DNA from 3 places in the Psychrobacillus sp. FSL K6-4046 genome. Region 1 is predicted to be linked to each of the others. Evidence: riboswitches for the same ligand, from Rfam matches in the RefSeq annotation. Region 1 holds a riboswitch; each other region holds the start of a gene.
What was found. A riboswitch is a leader RNA that binds a small molecule or an ion and turns the genes downstream of it on or off. The one in region 1 is predicted to bind S-adenosylmethionine.
Positions count from the first base shown of each region.

Region 2: it holds a riboswitch for S-adenosylmethionine, as region 1 does, so the genes downstream of both, metK (methionine adenosyltransferase) here and MKY09_RS02425 (5-methyltetrahydropteroyltriglutamate--homocysteine S-methyltransferase) in region 1, are expected to answer to the same signal.
Region 3: it holds a riboswitch for S-adenosylmethionine, as region 1 does, so the genes downstream of both, metA (homoserine O-succinyltransferase) here and MKY09_RS02425 (5-methyltetrahydropteroyltriglutamate--homocysteine S-methyltransferase) in region 1, are expected to answer to the same signal.

Region 1 is NZ_CP152020.1:487,753-491,667, reverse strand. Features, by position in the region: gene MKY09_RS02430 (ABC transporter ATP-binding protein) at 1-1,513, shown strand, start outside; SAM riboswitch class I at 1,586-1,688, shown strand; gene MKY09_RS02425 (5-methyltetrahydropteroyltriglutamate--homocysteine S-methyltransferase) at 1,804-2,910, shown strand; gene MKY09_RS02420 (hypothetical protein) at 3,008-3,310, shown strand; gene MKY09_RS02415 (DUF6019 family protein) at 3,449-3,631, opposite strand; gene MKY09_RS02410 (DUF3169 family protein) at 3,646-3,915, opposite strand, start outside.
Region 2 is NZ_CP152020.1:1,253,010-1,256,924, reverse strand. Features, by position in the region: gene MKY09_RS06180 (alpha/beta hydrolase) at 66-857, opposite strand; gene MKY09_RS06175 (gamma carbonic anhydrase family protein) at 968-1,483, shown strand; gene metK (methionine adenosyltransferase) at 1,696-2,892, opposite strand; SAM riboswitch class I at 3,084-3,201, opposite strand; gene pckA (phosphoenolpyruvate carboxykinase (ATP)) at 3,419-3,915, shown strand, end outside.
Region 3 is NZ_CP152020.1:2,023,596-2,027,510, reverse strand. Features, by position in the region: gene abc-f (ABC-F type ribosomal protection protein) at 1-945, shown strand, start outside; SAM riboswitch class I at 1,030-1,133, shown strand; gene metA (homoserine O-succinyltransferase) at 1,279-2,187, shown strand; gene speD (adenosylmethionine decarboxylase) at 2,641-3,456, shown strand; gene MKY09_RS09995 (DUF5694 domain-containing protein) at 3,668-3,915, shown strand, end outside.

The DNA.
Region 1 (3,915 bases):
ACAACTCCACACAAAGACAGAGAAGGAAATGGAAGCTATTAGAGGAAGAGATATCAGTATGATTTTTCAGGATCCAATGACCTCTTTAAATCCAACCATTCGTATCGGCGTTCAAATAGCAGAAAGCCTTATTAAGCACCAAAAGCTCTCGAAAAAAGAGGGAAAGGCACAAGCTATTGAGATACTCAAGCTTGTAGGAATTAAAAATAGTGAAGAACGTTATAACCAATATCCGCATGAGTTTTCTGGTGGTATGCGTCAAAGAGTTATGATTGCCATTGCTTTAGCATGTAAGCCTACTCTACTTATTGCAGATGAGCCAACTACTGCGTTAGACGTGACCATTCAAGCTCAAATACTAAATTTAATGAAGGATATGCAGAAGCGCTTTGGGACCTCTATTATTTTAATTACTCATGACCTTGGAGTTGTCGCTGGAATGTGTGACCGTGTAGCTGTGATGAAAAATGGAGAAATCGTTGAAACAGGAACTACCGAAGAAATTTTTGCTAACCCAAAGCATGACTATACGAAAAAACTATTAAATGCCTTACCTCGTTTAGACGAGAAGAAAAAGCCGAAGAAACTTCCTCTTCGTTCTATTGGATTAGAAAATGGAAAGCCACTGCTGGAAGTTAAATCTTTAAAACAACATTTTCAAGTAAGTCGCGGGAATGTCTTAAAAGCGGTTGACGATATTAGCTTCTTTATAAAGCCCGGGGAAACTCTTGGTCTTGTAGGAGAATCAGGCTCAGGTAAATCTACTACCGGTCGGACGATTCTTCGATTGCATGAGCCTACAGATGGAGATGTGCTATATCAAGGAATGGCCATTAATCGTTTAAGTAAAAATGAGCTTAAAACGATGCGTCGGCATATGCAAATCATCTTCCAGGACCCCTACTCTTCCTTAAACCCTCGTTTAAAGGTGCTAGACATTATTGGGCAGGCATTAGATATTCATCGTCTGAGCAAAAATGCAGAGGAGAGAAAGAAGCGGGTAGAGGAATTACTAGAATTGGTAGGCTTAGAGCCCTCGCATGCATTACGTTATCCACATGAGTTCTCTGGTGGACAGCGACAACGTATAGGTATCGCTCGAGCACTTGCGGTTGAGCCTGATTTTATCGTCTGTGACGAACCTCTATCGGCTTTAGATGTTTCTATACAAGCACAGATTGTAGAGCTTTTGGAGGATTTACAGCACAGACTAGGCCTGACATACTTATTTATCGCACATGACCTGTCCATGGTAAAACATATAAGTGATCGCGTTGCTGTCATGTATTCTGGAAAAATTGTAGAGCTAGCAGAAAGTGAGGAGCTTTATACTAATCCACAGCATCCGTACACTAAGTCTCTCTTAGCAGCCATTCCAATCCCTGACCCAAAAGTAGAGGCCAAGAAAAAGCGTGTGCTCATGGAAGAGTCTAATGTTACTGACAAGTATCAATTAAAGAATTCTGAGCTGGTAGAGGTATCCGACGGTCACTGGGTAGCTATCCCTAAGTAAGGTAGCCCTTGAAATTGTTTAAAGCCCATGTTAAACTTATTTTTATTATATTTAGATAATTTAATATTTTATTTCTTATCAAGAGAGACGGAGGGATTGGCCCTATGATGTCTCAGCAACCAGCCTTTTAGGTGTGGTGCTAAATCCAATAGACATTAAGTCTTGAAGATAAGAAGAATGACTTCAATATATATTGAGGGTTCTCTTCTTATGAAGCGAGCCCTCTTTTTATTTGATTTTATAGACAGTAGTAATCGCAACATAATATAAATAGAAGGTAGGAATTTAATATGACAAATCAATTACTTGTAAAAGCACCTTTCAAAGCAGATCACGTTGGAAGCTTCCTGAGACCGGAACGTTTAAAGCAAGCAAGGGCTCAATTTGAACAAAAAGAAATTTCCCAAGAGCAGCTAACTCAAGTGGAAAATGAAGAGATTATTAAACTCATAGAAAAACAGAAGGAAGCTGGATTACTTTCTATCACAGATGGAGAATTTCGTCGAAAATGGTGGCATTTCGATTTTTTAAGCGGACTAGATGGCGTGGAATTTTATGAAACCGATCAAGGACTATCATTTAAAGGGGTGCAAACAAAAGCTCATGGTATTAAGGTGACAGGAAAGATTGGCTTTAGTACCCATTACATGATTGAGCATTTCAAGTTTTTAAAAGAAGCAGCTGGGGATGCTGTTGTAAAATTTACTATTCCTAGTCCGAACATGCTTTATTACCGAGCTGCAATTGAGGAAGGTGTGTATAACAATGATGAGGAATTATTTTCTGACTTAATCACAGCTTATCAAGGGTTTATCCAGGCAATTTACGATGAGGGCTGTCTTTATCTTCAGATTGATGATACTTCATGGGCTACCTCCTTTTCCGAGGAAGGCCTCGCTTCCTTAAAGGACAGGGGGTTATCGCTAGAGCAAGCCTTATCCCTTTCTGCAAGGGCTATTAATGAGTCTATTTCTAAAAGACCAGCCGATATGCTAGTGACCATGCATATTTGTCGGGGAAATTTCCGATCCACTTATATTACAAGCGGAAGCTATGAGTTAGTATCAGAAACTATATTCGGTGGATTACATGTGGATGGTTTATTTTTAGAATTTGACGATGAGCGCTCTGGTGGTTTCGAGCCTTTACGACATGTTAATCGAAAGGATTTAAATATTGTCCTAGGGCTGATTACGTCTAAGCATGGAGACCTAGAGGAAGAAGAATTAGTTAAAGCTCGCATCGAAGATGCTACTAAATATGTACCAAAAGAACAGCTTTGCTTGAGTCCTCAATGTGGATTTTCTTCTACTGAGGAAGGAAACATATTAACTGAAGAGGAACAATGGGCAAAAATTCGCCATGTAGTCCAAATAGCAAAGGATGTCTGGAACTGACTTACCCACATGTGAATAACGTTAGTAGAAATGTTTTTACATTTGCCTGTAAGGGTATCTATTTAAATAAGATATCAGTTCTATATGGGAGGAATGTATGATGAGTAAAGTTTATGAATATACAACAGATGATGTCGTAGAAGAAACCGGTAATTATACGTGTGAGTCTGGTAGTACTAGAACTTTAGAAAAAGGTTCGAAGTTCCCTTCCTGTCCCGACACGGAAGTAGTTACGTATTGGAAACGCTCTGAAAGTCATACCCACAGCTCAGGGCAGGAAGTATTAACATCCGGTCGCTATGTGGATGAAGATGGAGATGAAGCTTTTCTAGAGGCTGGCTCTACTTTTCCAAACTGCCCAAAAGCAGGAACCCCTACTACATGGTCCCATGCAGGATAACTAAGTTGCTGATACTTGTCTTATTTTAGAGACAGGTATCAGTTTTTATTTTAATAAACAAACAGCGAGCAAGTATAAAAGATAAGCCATCATGGCTGCTTGGATTTCTGTGGTGGTGGCTTACCGAAATAAGAAATCTTAGTTCTTTAAATCGTCTATGGACCTTTGCACCTTGTCTTCTTGTTCTTGTCGATATTTCCTTCTAGCTTCCTCTGAGACTAACATAGACTCATTAATCCCATTTTTTACTCCCCACTTGATAATAAAATATAAAAGTATAGATAAACCTATTATCCATAAAAGCAATTGTCCCGTTGTCATTTTTAAAATCCCCCTTATTTATTGCGTACAACTACTAAATAGCTTGTGTTCACTACCAGCAAGACTAAGCACATTACTGCTATAGAAAAAATTTGCGATTGCTCGCTAAAGTAAGAAAATGCAACAGCTAAACTAATACCAGTGAGCATAAACAGGTTGAATAATCGATGCGATTTATAAAGTCCTTGTAAGGTCACGTACTTCTCCCCATCATCCATAGAGTCCATAAGCCGTTGCTCATAGTCCTTTGATTGGATGCTCGGAAGGTTTCTTTCTGGATAACT
Region 2 (3,915 bases), 770 kb from region 1:
AACATGTCCTTCGTTTCGTTTGAATCATTTCTATTTGTACTTCAGTTTCTAGTGGCAGTTAATTATTACACGATATATCCGATGGATCGTAATACATTATTAATAAAGGAATGGGAATACGTAAATATTTCTTCTCTTTCTGGCTCTAGATACAAGTCATGAAAGCAATTCTTCCATTCCTTAAATTGATAATCCGAAAGCTCTTGCTTTTTCAGCCATACTTTAGCTGCGGTTGTATCCGTAATTTTATCTCTTTCCCCTGTCATCAATAGTAAAGGAACATTAGGAATAGATTCATGATATTGACTAACCGTTCTCATCTCATTTTCCAGTTCTTTATACCAGCCATGTGAAATTATTGTTCGATAATAAGGATCATCCACTAGATTTTGATAAGCGCCATAGTTTCTAGTGAGTTCCTTGAGCTGAATATCATGGTTTATCTTTTGCTGTACAGAAATTTTGGCTAAAGTTTTGGTCCATTTAGATGGAAGCTTGTTCAATTGTAGCCATGGCGATGTCAAGATGACACCAGCATACTGGACCTCTATTTTATGTAACATTTTCATCACCAGGGTTGCCCCAAGACCATGTCCAATGATGAATATAGGAAGGTCATAGGAAACTGCCACCTGTACTGCTTGTTTTATGTATTCTTTGTAAAGATCAAAAGATTCATCATGGATCGTTTTTGCTCTCACCAACTCTCCATGTCCTGGTAAATCTCCCATTACTATATGGCAATTAGAGCTTCTCAATTTTTCGATTAACCAAGCATAGCGTCTGTGATGTTCATAGGCACTATGAACAATTATTACTACTGCTTTTGCTTTTTCATCTGATTCCCATTTCCACATGTTCAACATACCTCATTTCTAAAACACTCTCCACGTACTATTTATTTCCTTCTTCCCATTTGTTTGATAGGATTAATTATATTCTAATAAAATAAAGGAGTGTGTCTATTTTGATTTATCCTTACAAAGATAAGAAACCTTCGATCGATGAATCAGTTTATATTGCTGATTATGTCACAATTACAGGGGATGTTACAATCGGACCAGAGACTACAATTTGGTTTAATACGGTAATTAGAGGGGACGTTGCCCCTACTGTGATCGGAAGTAGAGTAAGCATTCAAGATTTAAGTTGCCTACACCAAAGTCCCAATAACCCATTAATCATTGAAGATGAGGTCACTGTCGGCCATCAGGTCACTTTACATAGCTGCACAATCCGAAAAGGTGCTTTAATTGGCATGGGTTCCATTATATTAGATGGCGCTGAAATAGGTGAGGGTGCTTTTATTGGAGCAGGAAGCTTGGTTCCTCAAGGCAAAAAAATTCCACCTAATACGCTTGCTTTTGGAAGTCCAGCAAAGGTTATACGAGAACTAAATGAGGAAGATAAAAAAGATGTGCAACGAATTATTCATGAGTATGCTGAAAAAGGACAATACTATAAATCGATAAAACCAATTTAAAAATGATTAAAAAATTTAACCATACTTATATTTTATATAATTTATACCCATTAATCCATAAAGAGTAAACGCACCCAATTATTAATCTCCTTTAAATACACTTAGTTTTCAGATCATCTGTATAAAAGTATAAAAAGAACAGAAGGTATTAAGAGATCAATCTCTTAATACCTTCTGTTTTTATAAGAGGCATTCTGTAATAGAAGACTCTTTTATAGACCAGCCTTTTGCTTTAATAGCTCTGCTTTGTCTGTTCTTTCCCATGGTGCATCAATATCAGTACGTCCAAAATGTCCGTAAGCAGCAGTTTGCTTGTAGATTGGGCGACGAAGGTCTAACATTTTAATTATGCCAGCTGGGCGAAGGTCAAATAGCTCACGGATATAAGTTACCAAATCTGCTTCGGATACTTTACCTGTTTCAAATGTATCAATAGCAATTGATACAGGCTGTGCTACTCCGATTGCATAAGCAAGCTGTACCTCACAACGATCAGCAAGACCAGCTGCAACAATATTCTTTGCCACATAACGAGCTGCATAAGCTGCAGAACGGTCTACTTTTGTTGGATCCTTACCAGAGAAAGCTCCTCCTCCATGACGAGCATACCCACCGTAAGTATCTACGATAATTTTACGACCTGTCAAACCTGCATCCCCTTGTGGACCACCGATAACAAAGCGACCAGTCGGATTGATAAAGTACTTTGTTTCGTCTGTTATTAAATTAGTAGGAACTACTGGTTTAATAACATGTTCTTTTAAATCTTTTTGAATTTGTTCTAACGTTACTTCCGGATGATGCTGTGTGGAAATAACAATCGTATCGATATGAACTGGATTGTTATTTTCGTCATATTCTACTGTTACTTGTGTTTTACCATCTGGTCGTAAGTAATCTAATGTTTCGTCTTTACGAACCTCAGCTAATCGGCGAGCTAATTTGTGGGCTAGGCTAATTGGAAGTGGCATAAGCTCTGGTGTTTCATTACAAGCATAGCCAAACATTAAACCTTGGTCCCCAGCTCCGATTGCTTCAATATCAGAATCAGACATCGAACCTTCTCGAGCTTCTAGTGCTTGGTCAACTCCCATAGCGATATCAACCGATTGCTCATCGATAGCTGTAAGAACTGCTGACGTTTCTGAGTCAAAACCATATTTAGCTCGCGTATATCCAATTTCTTGAATAGTAGCTCGCACTACTTTTGGAATGTCTACATAAGTAGAGGTTGTGATTTCTCCAGCAACTAAAACCAAACCTGTAGTAACTGTTGTTTCACAAGCTACACGAGCGTTTGGATCTTCCGTTAAAATCGCATCTAAGATAGCATCTGATATTTGGTCACAAATTTTATCTGGATGACCTTCTGTTACTGATTCCGATGTAAATAATCGTCTTTGTGTCAAAAAAATTCCCTCCTATGTCCTGCGAGATTTCTCTCAGGAATTGATACGGTACTCATTCCCATGTCAAGCCTATAGTAAACTTGAAGCCGTTTCGGACTTGGCACACAAGGATTTAGGGCGATGTAATATAAAAAAACCTCTCACTCACGTAGTTACATGAGGAAAGGGATTAATATCATAAACACCTTTCACTCTTATCAATCAAGGAATTTCACCTTGTATCAGGTTTGGCACCTTTGTAACGTAAGTATAATTACAGGTTGCCGGGTTTCATAGGGCCTGAACCCCTCCACACGCTCGGAATAAGAGTATCCGTTCAATTCACCATCATACGTATATTAGCAAAATAAGTCAACAGGTAAATTTGTTATTTATTCACAATTACAAAAAAAAATCATTTTTTGAGCTTTAATTAGTGTAGACTATTTAGTTTAATGTGTTATACTATTTCACATATCAACGAAAAATCCTCTTTATGATGTTTCCGTGAAGAGCTAAAAACTTTAATAAAGGATGGTAATACTATATGAATTCAATCGATACTGTGAGCGAACTGAACGAATTGTTAGCTGGTAATAATATTAGCCTGCAATTATCAGTACCACAATTAGTGGAAAAAGCTACGTCAAGAGGAGAAGCAGTACTAACTTCCACTGGAGCTGTTAAAGCAGAGACGGGCAAATATACAGGACGTTCTCCAAAAGACAAGTATATAGTTGAGGAACCTATCTCAAAAGACAAAATCGATTGGGGATCTGTAAACCAACCTATCTCATCTTCGCACTTTGAAGCATTATATTCAAAAGTTATGAACTATTTAAAGGAAAAAAATGAACTATTCGTCTTTAAAGGATACGCTGGTGCAGACAAGGATTCACGTTTAAGCATCCAAGTAATCAACGAATACGCTTGGCATAACCTGTTTGCTCACCAATTATTCATTCGTCCTTCTGAAGAGGAGTTAATATCTCATAAAGCAGACTTCACTGTCATTAGTGCTCCGAACTTCAAAGCAAATCCTGC
Region 3 (3,915 bases), 1.5 Mb from region 1:
CGTAAACCTCTAATAGATCCTAAGAAAATGAGTCTATCTTTTGACGCGGCACCCCGAAGCGGAAAAGAAGTTGTCATAATGGAAGAGGCTTTCAAAAGCTTTGGTGAAAAAATGTTATTAAACAGTGCAGAGCTTCATGTATATTGGAAGGACCGTCTTGCAATCGTTGGTAGGAATGGAACGGGTAAAACTACCATTTTGAATATTCTTAGAGGAGTAGAGTTAATAGATTCGGGTGAAGCTCGATTTGGTAGTAATGTGCGCCATGGATATCTTTCTCAACATTTCGAAATAACAGATCCAAAAGCTCGCTTAATAGATATTTTTAGAGCAGAAGTAAATGTGGCAGAAGGAGAGGCTCGACACATTTTAGCGAAGTTTATGTTCTATGGGGCGGATGTTTTTAAAAGAATTGCTGATTTAAGCGGAGGAGAAAGAATGCGACTCCGTCTTGCTCAGCTAATGCATCAAGACATAAATTGTCTCATATTAGATGAGCCAACGAATCATCTTGATATTGATTCACGAGAAGTATTAGAGGAAGCGCTAGATGATTTTACAGGGACTATTATTGCTGTATCTCACGATAGATATTTTCTAAATAAACTATTTCCAAGGACTGCTTGGCTAGAGCATGGCGAGCTTACCACATTTGAAGGCCCTTACGAATGGGCAAGGGAAAAATGGAATGAGTTTTGCTCGAAAGAAAATACTAGGAAAGAAATAATCAATCAGCCATTAAAAGAAGCAACACCTGCCAAACAACAAAAGGAAATTCCTTTGGAAAAGCGAATAAGTGAGCTCGAAAATGTTATAGGTGAGCTAACTAAACAAATTAGCATAGAGAATGATTGGGAAAATTATGAGGCATTAAGCTTGGAAAAACTTCGGGTAGAGGAGCAATTGGAGCAATTATTGGAGAAATGGCTAGATTTAGCAGAATGACCCGAATACTTTTCAAAATGGGTTGATATAAGTAATAGAGCGTGCTAATATAACTTATTAACGAATAATTTAAATAATTTAATATTCTTATCAAGAGAAGTGGAGGGATTAGGCCCTGTGATACTTCGGCAACCTCTGTTGTACAGAAAGGTGCTAATTCCTAACAAGACGATCTTGGAAGATAAGAGCTAGTTAGCAAATTCCTGCCTCTCTTTTCTTACATGGAAAGAGAGGTATTTATTTTAATAATTGCCTTGCTCCTGTTCGATTTCCTACTTAGTTTGAGGCGAAATCACAGGTGCTCTTGCACATTTCATTGGGAGGGGAAAGTCATTGCCTATCAATATTCCGAAACAATTACCTGCAGCTAAGCTGTTAAAAGAAGAGAAAATTTTTCTCATGGATCAAGAGCGTGCTTACAAGCAGGACATCCGTCCACTTAACATTATTATTTTTAATCTAATGCCTGAGAAGGAAAAAACGGAGCTTCAGCTATTAAGGCTTCTGGGGAATACCCCAATACAAGTGAATATAACCTTTATGAATACAGCGACGCATGAATCCAAGAATGCCAGCAAAACCCATTTGGATACTTTCTACACGACATTTGATCAAATAAGAGAAAAAAAGTTTGATGGGATGATTATCACTGGTGCTCCAGTAGAACAGTTGCCATTTGAGGAGGTCGATTACTGGAATGAAATGAAGGAAATAATGGAATGGTCTAAATCAAATGTTACCTCCACCTTACATATTTGTTGGGGCGCGCAGGCTGCACTGTATTATCATTTTGGTATAGATAAATTCACACTTTCTCGTAAATGCTCGGGAGTGTATCGGCATATATTAACTGACCAAGTGGAGAATTTAATAAGAGGATTTAATGAAGAGTTTAATGCTCCCGTATCTCGTTACACTTCTGTATCTGAAGAAGAAATAGAAAAGCATGAGCGACTAACTATTTTATCCACTTCGGAGGAAGCAGGTGTGTTTCTTGTAAAATCGAACGACAATAAAATGGTGATGGTCACTGGTCATTTAGAGTATGATGCGCACACATTAGCAGAGGAATATCATAGAGACATAACTAAAGGAATAGATATTGAGATGCCCAAATACTATTTCCCAAATAATAATCCCTCTAATAAGCCATTAAATACATGGAGGGCACATACACATTTATTATTTTCTAATTGGTTGAATTACTATGTTTATCAGGCTACTCCTTATAACTGGGAGTAAATAGAAAAATTATATATGAGTCAATTTCATAAAAAGCATTTTAAAGATTAAAAGTGAACATTATATATATTGATTGCAGCGGAGGGCGGCGACGTAAGCAGGGATGAGTGAGACAGATAAAAACGTTACAACCACGTGCGAAAGCGATGGGTGATGGCTTATCACTCACGCCACGGAAAGCGTCCGCGATATGAGCGAAAGTCAATTCTACTTTATTATTAAAAATCATATAAATTTTATTGTTCTCTTTTAATTGTTCGTGTTTTTCTATAAAAACAGGAATTTTGAAATTGACACATATAAACTCCTGTTTTAATATTCAGGAGTTTTTTATTGATTTTAGTTTTATTTATTCAAATATTAGGGAAGACAAAATTGAAGAGACATTGTATTTTGTGGATACACATATCTATAAAAGTATGATTTTCAATTATTGGAAGTGGGGTTATGTCTATGAGTTTGACACCAAAACAAAGAATCGAGTTACATGGTTTTAATAATCTGACGAAAACACTAAGTTTTAATATGTATGATATTTGTTATACAAGGACGAAGGAAGAAAGGGAAAAATATATTGAATACATTGATGAGCAATATAACGCTGAGCGTCTAACCAATATATTAACAAAAGTGTCCGAAATTATAGAAGCGAATATTTTAAACATAGCGCAACAGGACTACGAGCCCCAGGGTGCAAGTGTGACCATTTTAGTGTCAGAAGGACCCGTGGATCAAACACCGATAGAATCATTTAAGCAATCCCCTGGGCCTATACCAGAGGTCGTTCTTGGTCATCTAGACAAAAGTCATATTACCGTTCATACGTATCCTGAATATCATCCAGATGAAGGGATTAGTACGTTTCGAGCAGACATAGACATTTCGACTTGCGGAGAAATATCGCCCTTAAAAGCTCTAAACTATCTAATACATTCCTTCGAAACCGATGTAATGGTCATGGATTACCGAGTGAGGGGATTCACGAGAGACGTGAAGGGTCATAAATTATTCATTGACCACGATATTAATTCCATTCAAAATTATATTCCGAATGCCTTGCAGGAATATTACCATATGATTGATGTGAATGTTTATCAGGAAAATATTTTTCATACCAAATGTAAGCTGAAACAATTTGATTTGAATAACTACCTCTTTGGTTACAAGGAAGACGAGCTATCCAATGAAGAGAAAATCTCTATCACCAAAAAGCTTAAAACAGAAATGGATGAAATTTTTTACGCCAAAAACATGACACGAACCGAATAATATTAAGCTCTAAGTATCATGTTAAATCGTTCAAAATGAAGATAAAATCATCTAGAATAGCAGAGCAATTCGCATAGAATTTGCTCTGTTTTTTATTTTTCGTCTTCTTACCTTTATTCCTTTATATGGGAAAATAATAGAAAATTATGTTAACTCTGCGAGGTGTTAATGAAATTAATTTTAACCTATTGGGAGAGGATGATAATTAAAAATGACCAAAATCATGGTATTAGGGACATTTCATATGGGAAATACTTCTGATTTATACAGTGTAGACACGGATAACTTACGATCTACTAAAAGGCAAGAGGAGATAAGAAAAGTTGTAGATGCTATAAAAGAATTCCATCCTAACAAAATTGCATTAGAAGTTGAAAAAGAAAAAAATCACTTATTAAACGAAGAGTATCATCAATATTTAAATAATGAACTAGAGCTAGCAATAGATGAAATACATCA